2 linked regions of the Gemmatimonas sp. genome follow. The protein of the gene in region 2 interacts with the protein of the main gene of each other region in a pairwise test. Links are inferred from orthologs where the notes say so. Each region holds a gene or a part of one and is shown on either strand. Other genes may lie near its edges. The genes, in order: ftsZ and rlmN.

Region 1 (8,330 bases), on a different replicon or contig from region 2:
CTTGCGGGTGGGCAGCACGCCTTTGGCGATCACTTGGCCGAGTACCGTGATATCGGCGCCGACGACAGCCTGCGCGATGCGCGTGACCGTGCTGGCATCTTCGTAGCGGTGCGGCACGTGGCGGAGCAGATCGCCGGCCATCGTGATGCCGAGTCGTGCCAGCAGCTCGGCGCGCACCGGACCGACGCCTTTGAGATACGTGACCGGCGTGTCGAGCGTGAGCCGCGGCGCCGGACGCGCAGGCGGACGTCGCTTCCGCTCCTGCGGGTCACGATCGCCGCCGAACGCCATCACGCCTCCACCAGCTCCTTGGCGTAGTCTCCCGCATCGAACGGCTCGAGGTCGCCGATCTGCTCGCCGAGTCCGACGAACTTGATCGGCACGTTGAGCGCCTCGTGCACGGCCACCACGATGCCGCCCTTGGCGGTGCCATCGAGCTTCGTGACCACGATGCCCGTGACCGGCACGGCGGCCGAGAAGGTCCGCGCCTGTGAGAGCGCGTTCTGGCCGATCGTGCCATCGAGCACGAGCAGCACTTCGTGCGGAGCGTCGGGAAGCCGTTTCATGATCACGCGATGAATCTTGCGCAACTCCGTCATGAGATCGTCACTCGTGTGCAGGCGACCGGCCGTGTCCACGATGACAATGTCAGCACCGCGCGTCATGCCGGCATCGACGGCGTCGAATGCGACTGACGCGGGATCCGATCCCGGGGCGCCGCCCACGAAGTCGACTCCGGCACGCTCTGCCCACACGCGCAGCTGGTCGATGGCGCCGGCGCGGAACGTGTCGGCGGCGCCGAGCAACACCTTCTTGCCTTCCTTCTTCAATTGCGCCGACAACTTGCCGATGAAGGTCGTCTTGCCGGCGCCGTTCACCCCGATCACGAGGATCACCGTCGGACCCGTCGTGGCACGGAGCAGCGACGGATCCGCGTTGCCCTTCCGCAGCGCGGCTTCGATGCCCTTGGCCAGAGCACCACGGAATTCCGCTTCGGTTTTGACTTCACCGCGCTTGGCGCGAAACTCGACGTCCGCCACCAGTGCCAGCGACGTGGTGACGCCAAAATCGGATTCGATCAGGAGCGTCTCGAGCGTCTCGAGCGATCCCTCGTCGACGCCCTTGAAGAGCACCGACACATCGGTGAACGCAACGTCCTTGAAGCGCTGCCAGAGCGAGCGCTTGGGAGCTTCATCCTTACGGCGAAACAGGCGAGCCATTCTTGACCAGGCGAAGAGAAACGAAGTGTCGAGCGAGTGGCGACGATCAGCGATAGCCGCCAGCACGGCGGCCGATCCATTCGCCGCACAGCAGCAACAGGGCGAGCACGAAGGGCCATCCGGCGTCGGCCAGTCGCGGGGCATCCGACGACAACGCCCCGCGGGAGAGCACGCCATCGCGCACGGTGGGGGCACGGGGCACCCATTCGCGCGAGGCGTTCACCACCAACACGCTGGGACCGCCCTCGGCCTGCACATCGTACACCCCAGCGGCCAACGCGGGTGAGGTAGTTTCGAAGCTCGAGCCGGTGAATCGCAACGTGAGTGAATCGACCACGCTGTCCCCACGGCGGCTGAGTCGCACGGCCACGACCGAATCGGCCCCGCCGCGGCGCCACGCCACCGGATCACCGGCACGCATCAGTGACGCCATTGGCCGCGCCGCACGCACATCACCGCGTCCAGCGGCCAACCAGTCGAAGATGGCGCCCCACAACGCGCCGAACGCCTCAGCGGACCTTCCGCCGCGTAGCGCCCAGCCAGCGTATCCCGAGCCAGAGACGACGACGGTGCGCACACCGTTCTCGATGCGCGCGGCGATGGCCGGCACCGCCTCGCCTCGCTTCCCCAACTGCGCCGTCAGGACGGGCATGGTGCCACGCGCCGGGCCGGCGAGCGTGAGGGGTGGCAAGGAATCGAGCGGCAAGCCGGCGAGTGCGGCGGCCAACGGCGACGCCGGCACGCCTGACGCATACCACTCGGGCGTTCGTGCCATTTCACCGGCCCGCGCGATCGCCGTGGGCGGCGCGGGAATCCAGAGCGCCTTCGCGCCGGTGGCGCTCCGCACCGCTGCGCGCGGACGCCACGCCGTATCGCCATGTACGATCAGCATCCCTGCCGCCCCGGCCTGCGTCTTGACGTCGTCCTCACTGATCGGCGCCAACGAGCCTTCCACCCGCCACACACCGGGTGCGAGGCGCAGGAAGGCCCGTGTCGGCACGTTCAGGGCGCCGCGCAGCACCACCAGTGCCTCGCGCACATCGAGGTCAGGCGCGGTCGAGACAAACACCGCCGCAGGGCGGTCACCGATGTCGATCGTGCTGGACAGCGTGTCGTTGCGCGGTTCGGCGTCACCGGGAACGAGCACCACCGATCGCACGATCGCCGAACGCGCACCGCGCGGCAGGGCGATGGTGGCGGTCACGCGCGTGGAGGTGAGCGCACCCAACGCCGGCACAGGGAGCGTAGCCGGCGCGACACCATCGACCATCACGCGCCACTGCGCCTGTGGCGTCGCCGTGGCACCGGAAGTGATGGTTGCCGCCACCGTGATCGTATCGCCCGCTGTGGCGCTCGTCGGCACTGCCATCTCGGCGATCGCGCCGTCGGTGCGCGGCGCATTCGCCAGCACGCGAATGCGCGAGCCGGTCGGGGCTTCGGCGAGGGACTCGGCATCATCCACCTCACCGTCGGTGAGCAGCACCAGCGGACGCCCGAGCGAGGCCGCCCGATCGACTGCGGCGCGCACACGCGAACCTTGATCATCGGACCGCAGCGTCGCGATGTCGGAGGCGCTGATGTCGCGAATGGAATCGCCAACGATCACGAAGGCCTCGGCGCCGGGCGCATCGCGCTTGGCCGTCGCGGCCAGGCGCTCGCGCCACGCGTTGACCACGGAGTTCTCGTCACCGACCGCGCGACGCGAGGAGGCAGAGACGTCGATCGCCACCAGGGGCGTTGCCGGGCGGGGTGGCGCCGAGGGGGCGCCGAACAGAATGGCCGCGACGAGCGTCACGGCGAGGGCGCGCAAGGCGCCAAGCATGATCGCACGGGAGCGCGCAAGCGTTCCGACACGCCCGTAGGCGAGCCAGGCCGCGGCAACGCCGAGTGCGAGGGCAAGTATCCAGCGAATCACGACAGTAACGTCATTGATCGGCACGATGGGAGAAAGGGCAAAGGGCAAAGAAGCCGAAGCCTCTTTGCCCTTTACGCGGAACGATGCCGATCAGTTCAGTCGCCGGCGACGCGCGTGATCACCGGCGCCGCCGCCGTGCTCGCGGCGCGGGGGCCATCGAGACGGGCGAAGAGCCGTGCCCTGAGATCGTCGAAGCTCGCACGCTGTCCTGAGGCGAGCGGCTCACCGGTCACGTTGCGCAGGGCGACCCTCGGATCGCGGTGCTTACCGTTCACGAGCACTTCAAAATGCAGGTGAGGTGCGGTGGACAGCCCCGTGGTGCCCACGAACGCGACCGTACGCGAGATCGAGACCGTGGTGCCACGACGGATGCCAGGGGCGAACGCATTCAGATGGCCATAGCGCGTGACGAAGCCGTTGCGATGCCGAATCTCGAGCACGCGACCATACCCGCCCTTCCAGCCGGCAAAGATCACGACGCCATCGCCCAGCGCGCGGACGGGGGTGCCGCGGGCGGCGGCATAGTCCATCCCTTGGTGCGCGCGCACGGTGCCGAGGATCGGATGGCGACGCAGGCCGAACACGCTCGAGATGCGCCGGAAAGCGAGCGGTGCCCGCAGAAACGCGGCTCGCATCGACTTGCCTTCTCCATCGAAATACGCGCTCTTGCTGCCCTGCGCGAATCGCATGGTTTCCACGCGACGGCCATCGACGGTGAGCCGGGCGGCGATGACGTCGCCGGGTCGGACAGCCCCATTCGGCGCGCGCTGGCGCTCCATGAGCACTTTGATCGTATCGCCTTCGCGCAGATCGCGGCTCAGGTCGACGCGGTATTCAAGAATGTCGGCCAGCGCGTAGGCGACTTCATTGCGCACATTGGCCGGAAACGCATCGGCACCCTGTGCAATGGCTCCCGTCAGCGTGGACGAGACCACGCCGCCAACGACGACCGTGTCGGTGGTCCAAGGCAGCGTCTCTTCTTTCTCCAGCCATCCGGACCGCGAACCGCCCGTGGCGGAGCGTGTGAAGCGCACCAAGCGATCGATGGCCAGCTGCAGCACGACCTCGGAGGCGCCGGAATCCGCGCTGACCGTAGAGGTGATCGTGGTGCCGGCGCGGATCTTCCGGGCGTCGATTGCCTGCGACTCGCGCAACACACGGGCGGCTTCGTCGCGCGGGACGCCTGCGCGTTCCAGCACGGCCACGAGCGGCTCCCCCCGCTTGACGGTGTCGACGCGCACGCGCCACTTGGACGCGACAGAAACACGAGACCCCGCAGCGAGCACTGTCGCTGCGGGGCGTTCGGGGACAGGACGTCCCAACGCAATTGCGGTGGCTCCGATACCGGCACAAAGGGTAGCCATCAGGAGCCGTGCGCGAGCGCTGGTCAATCCATCTGTCTCCGTATGAACGTCGGGATTTCCATGTCGTCTAGCTCAGTGCTTGGCGACGGGGAGATCGGAGGAACGCGAGACGGCCGTGGCGGCGCGCCTTCCCAAGCAGGACGAGCGGGGGCGGCCACAGGTCTCGAAGCGGGCCGGTCCCTCGTAGGGAACGGCAGCACCGCAGGGGACTTGGCCGCCGCTGCAGGAGGAAAAGATGCAGCGGGCGGATTGGCAGCGGAAGGGCTCGTTGTGCCGAGCGGCACATTACGGACGACTCCGTTGCCGGCGCCTCCCTGCATCTGCCGGTCGAATCCGGTCGCAATGACCGTAACGCGGATCTCGTTCATCATGGCGGGCTCATGCACGGCGCCGAAGATGATCTCGGCGTTGTCCCCGACCGCGTCGTGCACGATGTCGTTGATCTGCGTGACTTCGCCGAGGGTAAGGTCTTCGCCGCCCGTGATGTTGACGAGCACGCCGGTGGCGCCGGAGATCGAGACGTTGTCGAGCAACGGCGAGGCGATAGCCTGCTGGGCGGCTTCCATGGCGCGGTTCTCGCCGCGGCCGATGCCCGTGCCCATGAGCGCCGAGCCGCCGTTCTGCATGACGGTGCGCACGTCGGCGAAGTCGACGTTCACGAGGCCGGTTTCGCTGATGAGCAGCGAAATGCCCTGCGTGGCGTGCAGCAATACTTCGTCGGCCTTCTTGAGCGCCTCATGGAACGGGATGCCCTTGCCGACCACCGCGAGCAGTCGCTCGTTGGGCACGATAATCATCGTGTCCACGTGCTTGCGCATCTCGGCGATGCCTTCTTCCGCCTGGCGCATCCGCTTGCGTCCTTCGAACAGGAACGGCCGCGTGACGATGCCGACGGTGAGCGCGCCCGCTTCACGCGCCAGCTCGCAGATCACGGGAGCCGCGCCCGTGCCCGTCCCGCCACCCATACCACAGGTGACGAACACGAGATCCGCGTTGCCAAGCACGCGCTTGGTGTCTTCTCGGTTTTCATCGATCGCCTGCCGCCCGATCTCCGGGCGAGCGCCAGCACCGAGTCCACGCGTGAGCTTCTTGCCGATCTGAATCTTGACGTCGGCCTTGGAATTCATGAGCGCCTGCGCGTCGGTGTTCACCGAAATGAACTCGACGCCCTCGAGGTGTTCCTCGATCATGCGGTTGACGGCATTACCGCCACCGCCGCCCACGCCCACGACTTTCATGCGGGCGTTCTGGGAAGCGCTCTCTTCGAACTCGAAGGTCATGCGGGGGAGCTCCATACGGGGCTTTGCGGGCTCAGGGTGGTTCGCACAGCAACCCGGCAGCAGGCTGGGTCGCCACGAATCCTCTGCAGCGAGCTCCGCCAACGTTGGCGGTCCGCGCACGGACTCTCGGGAATGTGGAAGATCATGCCGCATGATGCGAAAGCTTCCCTAGAATACACATTCGAGAGTGCAGCGCAACCCGTGAAATCCGTTGAAGTTGGACGGATTCGTCACGACTTTGGGCGGCGTGAAACAGGCCCGATTTTATCCACATATTCGCCGCATGGAACGGCTTGTGACATTCGCGAATGGGGCCATTGAACTGATCACACAGAGCAAAGGAGAAAAAGAGAAAAGGAGGCGACTGGATTGGGCGGCCCGGTCTCTTTTTCTCTTTTTCTCTTCGCCTCCGTCTGATCAGTTCAGCGGGTCTGCGTCAAATGCGCGACCTTATCGGCCCGCCGGTGCCGTTGCCGCCGACGGCTTGGCGTCCGCCGCACCACCGGCGTCGTTCCAGTTGATGATGCTATTGAACACCATGTTGAACTCGCCGTGGTTCTGCCACCGGTAGATCGGGTTGTTGGCGAACATGATCACACGACCGTTGCCCTTCACGGCGCCCGGCACGTCCACGGCGAACGGCCGCGACTTCAGGGAGTCGGCGCCCGTCATGAGACCCGAGAGCACCGCTTTGTCACCGCCGACGTAGCGCGCGAGCACATTCCCTTCGTCGGCGATTCCGACCTTGAACGGCGTGCCGCCCACGTACTTCACCGGGATCACGGTCTTGCCGAAGCCGTAGAACACCGGATGCTCCGGACGCGTGATCGTGGCTTCCACCAGGGGACGCTGCGACGTGAGCCCCGGCACGGTGGTCTTATCGACCGTTCGCGCCCAACCGAACTCGATCGGCAGACGCGCGGATTCGCCGATCGCGATCAGCGTACCACCCGACGCGAGGAACGCGGCGACTGCATCGACGCCGGGCTGACCGAAGCCGCCCGTGAGATCCTTCGTCTCGCCGTACATGCCGAGGAACTTGTACTTGTCGTTCTTGAGATACGGCTGCGCGCGTGCGGCCGGCGCCTGCATCACCGTCTGCCGGCTCAGGTTCTGCTCGGCCATCAGGATCACGTCGTAGTCCTTTCGCAGGTTCCCCTGCACCACGCGCTCCTTGTAGACCAAGTCGTACGGAATCTTGAACTCGTCGAACGTGAGACGATACCAGCCCAGATTCTGCGTGCCGGTCCACTGCGAGTAGATGGCGACCCGCGGCACATCGGCGTCGTGCATCGATACCGACGGTGCGCGGCCCAGCATGGCGGCGGTGAGTCCCAGCGAATCCACCAGCGTACGCACCCGCGGCGCATACTTGCCATCGATCACAAACGAACCGGCCGGGAACGTCGTGTCGCCGGCGGCGAAGCGCTGCTCGGCCACCTTCATCGGCACCGTGCGCAGCAGATAGCGCAACGTGACCATGTTGTTCGAGCCGGTGTGCGCCACGGCGATGGCTGCATTGCCGCTGCCGCGTGTGTTGCCCTTCAGCACGATCTTGTCGATCGGTGATACGGCGGCCTTCAAAATGCTGGGATCGGCGATTTCGACGACATCCACGTCCATCGCGAGCCCCATCGACCAGCCGCTGTCGTCGTACGTGTTCAGGCGGGCGTCCGGATACTGCTGCCGCTCGATGAGATTCTTGGCGAGACGACCGTAGGGCTGATCGCGCTTGATGACATACGAGCCGGCCGGATACGTGATCGCCCCGACCTTCACCGGCGCCGTGGCCTGCCCCACTTCGATGCGCTGGACGCGTAGCAGATTCACGAACTCGGCCACGCGCGTCATGTCACGCTGCAGCGGAATCACGAACCCGTACGGCGCCTTGACCTTGCCCTCTTCAATGCTGTTGCGCGTCTTGATGTAGAAGTTCTCGAGCACGGTGGCCGGGAACATCGACGCCAGCTGGAGCGCCGACAACACGCCGGTCTGCATGTAGTTCGTGTTCGAGCGCCGCGTGAACGTGGCGATATCGTTGAAGCCGATCGGATTGCCGCGATACCACTCACGATCCTGTGCGCCACCACGACCGGTCGGTACCGCGCCGCCGCGACCGCCACCAAGTCCGCCACCTGCAGCGGGCGCGGCAGACGCCGTGCCGTTGCGCGCGTTGGCCATCGCCGTGCTGTCGAGGTCACGACCCGACTGCGTCTCGTACATCTTCATGAGACCGTTGTGGTTGTACGCCACCGATCCGAGATAGCCGGGCGACCAGCCGTCCATGAAGGCGTGGGTGTACACGCCCGGCATGCCCCACTTCGTCATCTGCGCCATCTCCCAGTTGCCGAACCACGGCAACTCGGCGAACAGGATCGGATCGAGATTCGGATTCTGCGGCGGGCCACCGGTGTACGTGTACAACAACGGCTGCGCTTCATGCAGATCGTGCATGATCGGCGGATACGCCGTGAAGTACCAATCGATGATCGCGCGCATCTGCACCAGCTTGATGTTGATGTCGCGATTGTTGTCGTGGTACACGTACTTG
Region 2 (8,392 bases):
TTTACGTCGGTCTCGGTAGCGATTGCCCAGAGGCATTCGCTTGACCCGCCAAGGCGCGGGCCGTTAGAGTGCCCTATGCGACGCCTGCTCATCTGCGGGATGACCGCGTGTTGCTGGGCCCGCGGGCTCGCCGCGCAGCCAGTGCCCGCGCGCGATCTTTGGGAATTTCCGCTCGGCGCGGTGCTCGAGCCGGCGGCGCTGGCCGCGGAACCTGGGGCCGGCCTGTGGAATCCGGCGGCGTCGGCGCTCCGCCCTGGCGAGCGGATGCGGCTTGGCGTTGCGTCGTTGTCGACCGGCGCGCAGCAAGGCGTCGACGGGCAATTGATCTCCGCGTCGTTTCGCCGCGCATCGGGCACCACGCTCGGCGTGTCGGTGGCCCGAACGTCCGTGGCGGGGCTGGTGCGAACCGAGAGCGATCCGCAGAGCGTCGGTGACATCAGCTACGCCAGCGTGCTGGTCAGTGCCACGGCGGCCAAAACGCTGATGCCGCATGTCACGGCCGGACTGGCGGCGCGCTGGCGCGAAGGGCGGGCCGACCAGCAGGTGAACACGGCGATCGCCGCCGACCTCGGTGTGGTAATCCACGATCTGCCATGGCAGAACGCGCGCCTCGCCTTGTCCAGCTTCCTGTGGCGTCCAGGCCGCGAAATTGATGATCGACCGGCGTTCGTGGCGGCGGTTGACGCGCGAGTGGTCGGCGATTCGGCCTCCCGCGAGCTCCGGCTTGGACTGAGCCAGAACAACGTCAACCGCGGGGCGACGGAGCGCGGACCGTTCCTGTCGGGGCGACTGGATCGACTGGAGGCACGAGCCGCGATCGTGCGCGCCTCGGCGGGCGGAAGTTCCGTCACGCGCATCCGCTCGGGGCTGGCGGTGTACTATGCACGGTACGTGGTCGGCGTCGCACGCGAGGAAGGCATCTCCGGGCTCGGACCCGTTTATCAGTTCACGCTCAGTTCGATCCTCAAGGAATGATGTCAGACACGATGGCGACCGAAAACCTGCTTGACCTTTCACCTGATGCGGCCCTGTCGCGCCTCCTCGCGTGGCTGAGTGAGCGCGGTGAGCCGTCGTATCGGGCGGCGCAGATTTTCGCGCGTCTCTGGCAGCGTCCGGTCCGCTCGTTCGACGAGATCACCGAGCTGCCCAAAGCGCTTCGCGAGGCACTCGCGCAGTCGTTCGCGCTCCCCCAGCTCGACCTCTCGACGCGCCAGACCTCGACTGACGGCACCGAGAAGTTCCTGTTCAGAATGGCTGACGGTCAACTCATCGAGACCGTGTCTATCCCCGATGGCGACCGCATCACGTTCTGCATTTCGTCGCAGGCCGGCTGCGCGCTCCAATGCGCGTTCTGCGCCACGGGCGCGATGGGTTTTCAGCGCAACTTGACGCCGTCGGAAATCGCCGGACAAGTGCGCGAGCTTCGCCTGCTGTCGCCGCCGATCATTCCCACGAACATCGTGTTCATGGGCATGGGCGAGCCGATGATGAATTGGAAGGCGGTCGATTCCACCCTCTCGCTGCTCAACGATCCCCGCGCGCTGGGCATCGGTGCGCGACACATCACGATTTCCACCGTCGGCGTGTTGCCGGGCATCGTGGCGCTGTCCGAACGCCCTGAGCAGTTCCGACTGGCGATCTCGATCCATGCGCCCAGCGATGAGCTACGCAAATCGCTGATGCCGGTGAACACGAAGTATCCGCTGTCTGAAGTCATTGCGGCCGCGGCAAAGTTCGATCGACGCGTGACGTTCGAATACGTGATGCTCGGTGGCGTCAATGACCAGCCATCGCACTCCGCGATGCTGGCGCAGTTGGCACGCGAGTGCCGCGCCTTCGTGAATTTGATTCCTCTCCACCCTGGTGGGACGATGGGCTTTGTCCCCTCGCCCGCATCGGTGATCTCATCCTTTGCCCGGGCGCTTCGCGCGCGCGGGGTCGAGACCGCGGTTCGTCGCAGTCGTGGGCTCGATATCGCCGCCGCCTGCGGTCAGCTACGGACGGAGCGTCTCGGTCGACGGCTTCCAGTCACGACCCACGAAGATGGTGAGATCCACGTAGCGTAGCGAATCCGGGCGTTCCTCGATCGCGCCCGTGCCGAACGCACGATGGAGCCGGTCGGCCCAATCCCGATGTCCGGTGTGTGAGACGATGAGCGTGCCATTGCGAGGCTTGCCACGCTCGGTGTCGTACTCGACGACATCGAAGCCACGATCGCGTAATTCGATGGTCGCGCGCCGCGCGTACCCTCGCGTGCCCGACGCATTGAGCACGCGAACCCGCACGCGACTGTCACTGGGCGCACGCGCGAGCGAATCATCGACGGCCGCCATCGTGCCGTTCGCGGACGAGATGATAGGAGTCGCTTTCAATTGCCACCACGCCGCGCCGGCGCCGAGAGTCACGACGGCCAACAGCGCAAGAATCAGCAAACCGCGCCGCTTGCGCCGCGGCGCGTCCGCTGCTGGCATCGACGGCCACCCAGAAGACGTGCTCATCGCACGGTCTCCCAGAGCGCGACCGTCTCGGGCGCGAGCCCCTTCCCTTCGCGGATGGCCCACTCGAGACGCATACGAACTACCTGACGGAAGACGTCGTCAAAGGCGAGTGGCACGCAGCTGGCGAGAAATGCGCGATCGGCCTGCATAAACGAGCGACCCGGCTCGAGAAAGTCGGCCATGTACAGCGCGCGACCAACCCGCGACCAGTCGGACTGACCGACGGTATGCCAGCGAATCGCGTCGAGCACGTCCTGACGCGTCTCACCGATCGCGGCGAGACGGATCGCCGTCGCCGGGCCGTGCAGCATGCCGAACGGACGCGTGTGGTCGCTGGTCACGGTGCGCAGCATATGTTCATCAGCGTCGCGCAGTGCATCGTGCCAGGTGCCGGCATCCACCCAGGCCTGCGTGTCTGTCGCCGGCAGCGCAAGCGTTTCGGCCCACGACCGCAACAGCGTCACGACGCGCCCGATATGCGCGCGCCGTTTGTCGGTCACGATCGACCAGGCCGGCAGCGCGAGGCGCGGTCCGTGGCGGAGTGAATCGGCCGTCACAGCGGTCGTCAGATCTCGTCGATTGCAGCGCGCAGCGCCGCCGTCAGGTCGATGGCCTCCTGCACCGAACGTCCCGCGGCTCGCACGAGCGCACTACCGACGACCACACCATCACCTAACAGCGCCGCCGCCTTGGCCTGCTCCGGGGTCGAGATGCCGAAGCCGATGCAGATCGGCAGTGCCGTCGACGATCGGAGCCGCGCCACCGTGTCCGGTAGATCATCGGGCAGGGACGCCCGTTCTCCGGTCACGCCCAAGCGGCTGATCAGATACACGAATCCGCCGCCATGACGTGCAATCTCCTCCATGCGCGGGGCCGGCGTGGTCGGCGCGACCAACCGCACGAAGTCGAGCCCGCTCTCACCAAACCACGCTTCGCGCGTGGGATCGGCACCGACCGGCAGGTCGGTGACCAAGACACCATCCACACCGGCAGCGCGCGCGCGCGCGAGCACATCCGGTCCGCCGGCGATGATCGGATTGAGGTAGCTGAACAACACCACCGGCACGTCGAGCGCAGCGTCGCGCACGATCTCCAGCGTGCGCTCGAGGCTCACGCCGTGGTCGAGGGCGATCTGCGAACTCAGCTGGATGACCGGACCGTCAGCCATCGGATCAGAGAACGGTACGCCGACCTCGATCACGTCGGCGCCAGCCGCCGCAATGCCACGGAGCAGCGTGACGCTCTGCTCGGGGTCAGGATGCCCTGCCGTCACATAGCAGACAAGCGCCCGACGCCCTTGCGACGCCAGCGCCGCAAAGCGCGCCGACAGTCGTGAGGCGGACGGGACGGAAACGTCAGGCGAAGTAATCACCGATGTTGATGCCATAGCGTTGAGGGTCCTCGGTCCGAATGATAGTGTATGCAAATTGGCCGGACGCGTCGCAGGATGTCAGGTCGTAGATCTGGAGATCCTGAACGCGGTTGCCCTGGGCGTCCGTGATCATGCGCACGAGCGGACGAGACAGCGCGGTCGGATCGGGATTGGCCGCGACCACCATCGCGAGCGCGAAGGAGTCGAGGACCACAAGCGTGCCGACCGGATAGATGCCCGTGAGGTTGATGAACGCTTTCACGACTACGGGGTCGAGTCCGAGGCGCGTGTTGTCTCGCATGCCTCGCAACACGTCCGCCGGCGTCCATGGCACGTCCTGATACACGCGCGTGGTCGTGGCGGCATCGAAGCCGTCTGCCACCGCGATGATCTTGCTGTACAGTGTCAGCCGACGCGACCGCAACGACCTGGGATAGCCCGTGAGGTCGATACGCATGTGATGTTCGTACGCCGAGGTCATGGCGCGCCAGGGACGCGCCGAACCGGTCGGCATGGCGAACATCGCGAGCACGCCCTGCCATGTATGCGTCTGGAGAATGACCCGCTCCTCGTCATCCAGCGACCCTCGCTTGTTGAGCAGCTCGAGCGGGACACGCGACTTGCCGATGTCGTGCAACAGCGCCGCCAGCCCGAGGTCCAACAGCTGGGGCTTCGTCAATCCGAGCCGGCGTCCGAGTGCCACCGAGAGAATACTGACGTTCACGCTGTGCACAAACGTGTACTCGTCGAACTCGCGGAGCGTGGTCAGGCCGATCAGCGACGCGGCATCGGTGAGAATGGCGTCGACGATACCTTGCACCGCACGCTTGACCCGCTTGAGTCCCGCGCTGCGCCCGAGTCGTGCCGATGTCATCACATCGCGGGTGACGTCGAGCGACCGCACATACGTTTGACGGGCGCGTTCCTTCGCGTCGAGTTCCGTTTCCTGCTGATCGGCTTCCTCGACGGGCGGATAGAATTCGAAGCACGCAACGCCGGCCTGTTCGACGCGCGTCGAGACCTGCTGAAGTCGATCTTCTTCGGGATACTCGAGCGGCGGCGACTGCAGAAACGCGAGCAGCACGACCCACACCCGCGGGCTCGTCGGCGCGATAATCGCGAAGCCGCCGAGCCCTGCCTCGCGGAGCAGACCGAGCACGTACGCGACGGCGGCGTAGTTGTCGAGTGTGAGACGCAGTCGCGTTTCATTCACGAACAGGTAATCACCGATCCGTCGCAGACGACATTGCCCGTCAGCCAACTCGACGCGCTCGGCGGCGTTGACCAGCTCGGCAATCGCCTTCTGCACGGCGCTGTTCTCGATGGGATAGAGGCGCACCGCGCGTACCGCACCATGCACGGCGACCACGAATCCGCGCGCCGTACGCTGCGCCTGGGGATCACCCGATTGATCACTGCCGATGGACGAAAGCGGTGCCGTCACGCGCTGCCTCGCATGGCGCGCGCGACGGCGCTGCGCACGACGACATCCTTCGTGTCGGCGGCACGCTGTAAGGCCGCCGAAGCCTTCGGCGTCGCCACCATGCCGAGCGCGCGGGCGGCGCAGGCGCGCAGCTCCGCTGGCTCGCGTGCTCCAAGAAGTCCGCGCGCATTCAATAGCGCGTCGAGCTCTGGCACGCCGGCATCACCGCACATGCTGCCAAAGGCTTCAAAGAGCGCCATCTTCTCACTCAGATCTGCCGAGCGCAGCTCCTTGCGCCGCACGGCGTCGAGTAGTCGGGGAAGCGCGGCCGTGTGCAGCCGTGTCGCGATCACGCGGAACGCGGCGACGCGTACGTCGCGATCGCTGTCCTCGATGCCGCGCTCGACGGCCTGCAGCGCGGCAGGCGAGGCTATCTCACCAAGCACGCTCAGCGCTTCGACGCGCAGCTTCGAGTCGCGGCCGCGCAGCAACCGGGCCAGGCCAGGTACCGCGGCCGGCGTTGCCAGCTGCGCGGCCAGTCGCAGCGCCCCACGTACAACGAACTCGTTCTCATGCTCGAGCAGCTGCGCGAGTTCCGTCGTGTGCGCGCCCGCCAATCGTGCCGAGGCGCGTTCGATCGACGCCCGCGCCGGCGAGGACGTCGCGACACCGAGCCACGCGACAAGCGGCTCGAGCGCAGACGGCCGAAGCTCCACGAACAGCCCCTCGAGCAGCGAGGCCACCGGCGTCCGTGCGCTCTCGTCGAGCGCCTGAAGCAGCTGCGACATCACGGCGGGCTCACTCAAGCGGGCCGGCAGGTCACGGAGCGCCGTCATCACGCGCTCCTCCGCGGCGAGCCGCCGCGACGCCGTTGACGCCTCGCGCAACGCCAACGCGACAAGCTCGTACTCGCCGAGCGTGAGAAACTCGATCAACAGCTGATCGACCGTACGCAGCGCCTCCAACTGCGACTCCACGGCAGCCTGCCCTTCGATCACATCGAACAGGCTCGCCAACACGAGCTTGCGATGATCCTCGGCGTATTCGCGCTTGAGTTCGTCCTGCAGATAGGTCGCTTCACGCGTGTCGAGGAAATACAGCGTGGTGTCGAAGTCCTCGACCCGGACCATGCCCGGAGGCGGCCCCTCGCCGGGCGCTGCCGATTCCGCCGACGGCACCGCCAGCGGCGCCACGCCGGCCGCGAACACCGCGACGCCCGGGCGATCGGTACCTGCCATGACCGGCATATCGCCCACCGCATCGTGCTCGACGTGTCGATACTCGACCGTGGCCAGGTCGGCGACCCACAGCAGGGTCACGAGATCATCATCATCCGGAAGCGCAGTGCGCGCTTTGTGCAGAATGGCGAGCAGGGCCTCGAGATCGGTGGATTCGAATCCACTGTGCAGCTGCAGCGACCGCAAGCCATCGCGATACAGCAACCACGGCAATCCGTCGGTGCCGCGCTCCGCATCGAGGTACACCGTTCGCTCTTCCCACGCGAACGACGCTTCCTTGATCTGGATCTCGAGCGGGCTCGCCACGCGCCACACTTTGCCGAATGCCGTACGCGCCTGCTCGATGGCGGTCGCGCGCGTCGGATTGTTCGGCAGGTACAACTGAATGGCACGAAGCGCCTTCGCGAATGCGCGTAACGCATCCTCGATTGCCGCCACCGCCGGCGGCGAGACGGCTACTTCGTGCCCAGTTGTCGTCATACCTCGGGCAGCGTGTACTGATTGATCGTGCCGATGTCCTTGTCACCGCGGCCGCTCACACAGAGCAGGACCGGCTCCTGCTCCGACCAGCGCCCCGCTTCCCGTTCGATCCACGCGACGGCGTGCGCCGTTTCGAGCGCCGGGATGATGCCTTCGAGCCGGCTCAGCAAGGCGACGCCGCGCAGCGCTTCGGTATCATCGATCGACACGTATTCAGCCCGACCGCTGTCATGCAACCACGCGTGCTCGGGGCCGACACCGGGATAATCGAGTCCCGCCGAGATGCTGTGGGCAGGATGCACCTGTCCGTTCGCATCCTGTAGCAGATAGCTGAGCGACCCGTGCAACACACCAGGCGTTCCGCGTGTGATCGACGCACTGTGACGCTCGGTATGCAGTCCCTCACCGGCCGCCTCGACGCCGACAAGTTCCACACCAGCGTCGCCGACAAAGCCGGCGAAGATACCCATCGCGTTCGAGCCGCCGCCGACACACGCGACCACCGTTTTCGGCAGCACGCCGGCGCGCGCGAGCATCTGGGCGCGGGCCTCGCGTCCAATGACCGACTGAAACTCGCGCACCATGCGCGGGTACGGCGCCGGGCCGACGACGGATCCGATGATGTAGTGGCTGTCGTTCACCGATCCGACCCAGTCGCGAATCGCTTCGGTCGTGGCGTCCTTGAGCGTCCGCGTCCCCGACAGAACGGGTACGACAGTGGCCCCGAGGAGACGCATGCGGAACACATTCAGCGCCTGGCGCTGCATGTCCTCCTCACCCATGTACACCACGCATTCCAGGCCAAAGCGCGCGCAGATCGTCGCGGTGGCGACGCCGTGCTGTCCGGCGCCGGTTTCGGCGATGATGCGGCGCTTCCCCATCCGGCGCGCAAGCATGGCCTGCCCGACCGTGTTGTTAATCTTGTGCGCGCCCGTATGACACAGGTCTTCGCGCTTCATCCAGACCGGTGCGCCGATCCGTGCGCTCAGCCGCGGCGCAAACGAGAGCGCCGTCGGCCGCCCGACATACTCACGCAGCAACGCATCGAGTTCCGCCTGGAACGCCGCATCGTGACGCGTTTCGTCGAACGCCGCCTCGAGCGCATCGAGCGCCGGGATCAGCGTTTCCGGAACGTACCGTCCACCGAACGGGCCGAAACGATCAGTCGGCGCTGTCGCGCCGTTCGTTGTATCCACCATGGTCATCGCTGCATCCCTGCGGCCGAGCGTACGGCCGCGACGAACTGTTCGACCAACATCGGGTCCTTGAGACCCGTCTCGGACTCCACTCCTGAAGATACGTCTACGACGTCCGGAGAAAGCAATCGGATGGCCTCGATCACATTCCGCGGACGCAATCCGCCAGCGAGGATGATTCGAAT

Evidence for each region.
Region 1: the proteins of rlmN (region 2) and ftsZ interact in binary tests that used the Escherichia coli proteins (3 or more experiments, as listed by UniProt). The link is inferred for Gemmatimonas sp. from one-to-one orthologs.

Annotation. Positions count from the first base shown.
Region 1 is NZ_JANPLK010000014.1:81,427-89,756, forward strand. What follows is about bases 3,652-6,588. They hold ftsZ (cell division protein FtsZ), read right to left. Parts: upstream 5,780-6,588; coding sequence 4,523-5,779; downstream 3,652-4,522. Other genes in these bases: RMP10_RS04525 (M23 family metallopeptidase), read right to left, coding at 3,652-4,376; RMP10_RS04535 (M14 family zinc carboxypeptidase), read right to left, coding at 6,230-6,588. Also shown: ATP-dependent DNA helicase RecG, read right to left, coding at 1-291; signal recognition particle-docking protein FtsY, read right to left, coding at 291-1,220; RMP10_RS04520 (hypothetical protein), read right to left, coding at 1,267-3,159; more of RMP10_RS04525, read right to left, coding at 3,231-3,651; more of RMP10_RS04535, read right to left, coding at 6,589-8,330. UniProt on the Escherichia coli protein: Essential cell division protein that forms a contractile ring structure (Z ring) at the future cell division site. The regulation of the ring assembly controls the timing and the location of cell division.
Region 2 is NZ_JANPLK010000017.1:44,312-52,703, reverse strand. What follows is about bases 20-3,018. They hold rlmN (23S rRNA (adenine(2503)-C(2))-methyltransferase RlmN), read left to right. Parts: upstream 20-971; coding sequence 972-2,066; downstream 2,067-3,018. Other genes in these bases: RMP10_RS05415 (hypothetical protein), read right to left, coding at 2,495-3,018; RMP10_RS05420 (LytR C-terminal domain-containing protein), read right to left, coding at 1,995-2,498; RMP10_RS05430 (hypothetical protein), read left to right, coding at 76-975. Outside these bases: more of RMP10_RS05415, read right to left, coding at 3,019-3,055; trpA (tryptophan synthase subunit alpha), read right to left, coding at 3,064-3,870; RMP10_RS05405 (HD domain-containing phosphohydrolase), read right to left, coding at 3,854-5,314; RMP10_RS05400 (HEAT repeat domain-containing protein), read right to left, coding at 5,311-7,011; trpB (tryptophan synthase subunit beta), read right to left, coding at 7,008-8,216; RMP10_RS05390 (phosphoribosylanthranilate isomerase), read right to left, coding at 8,213-8,392.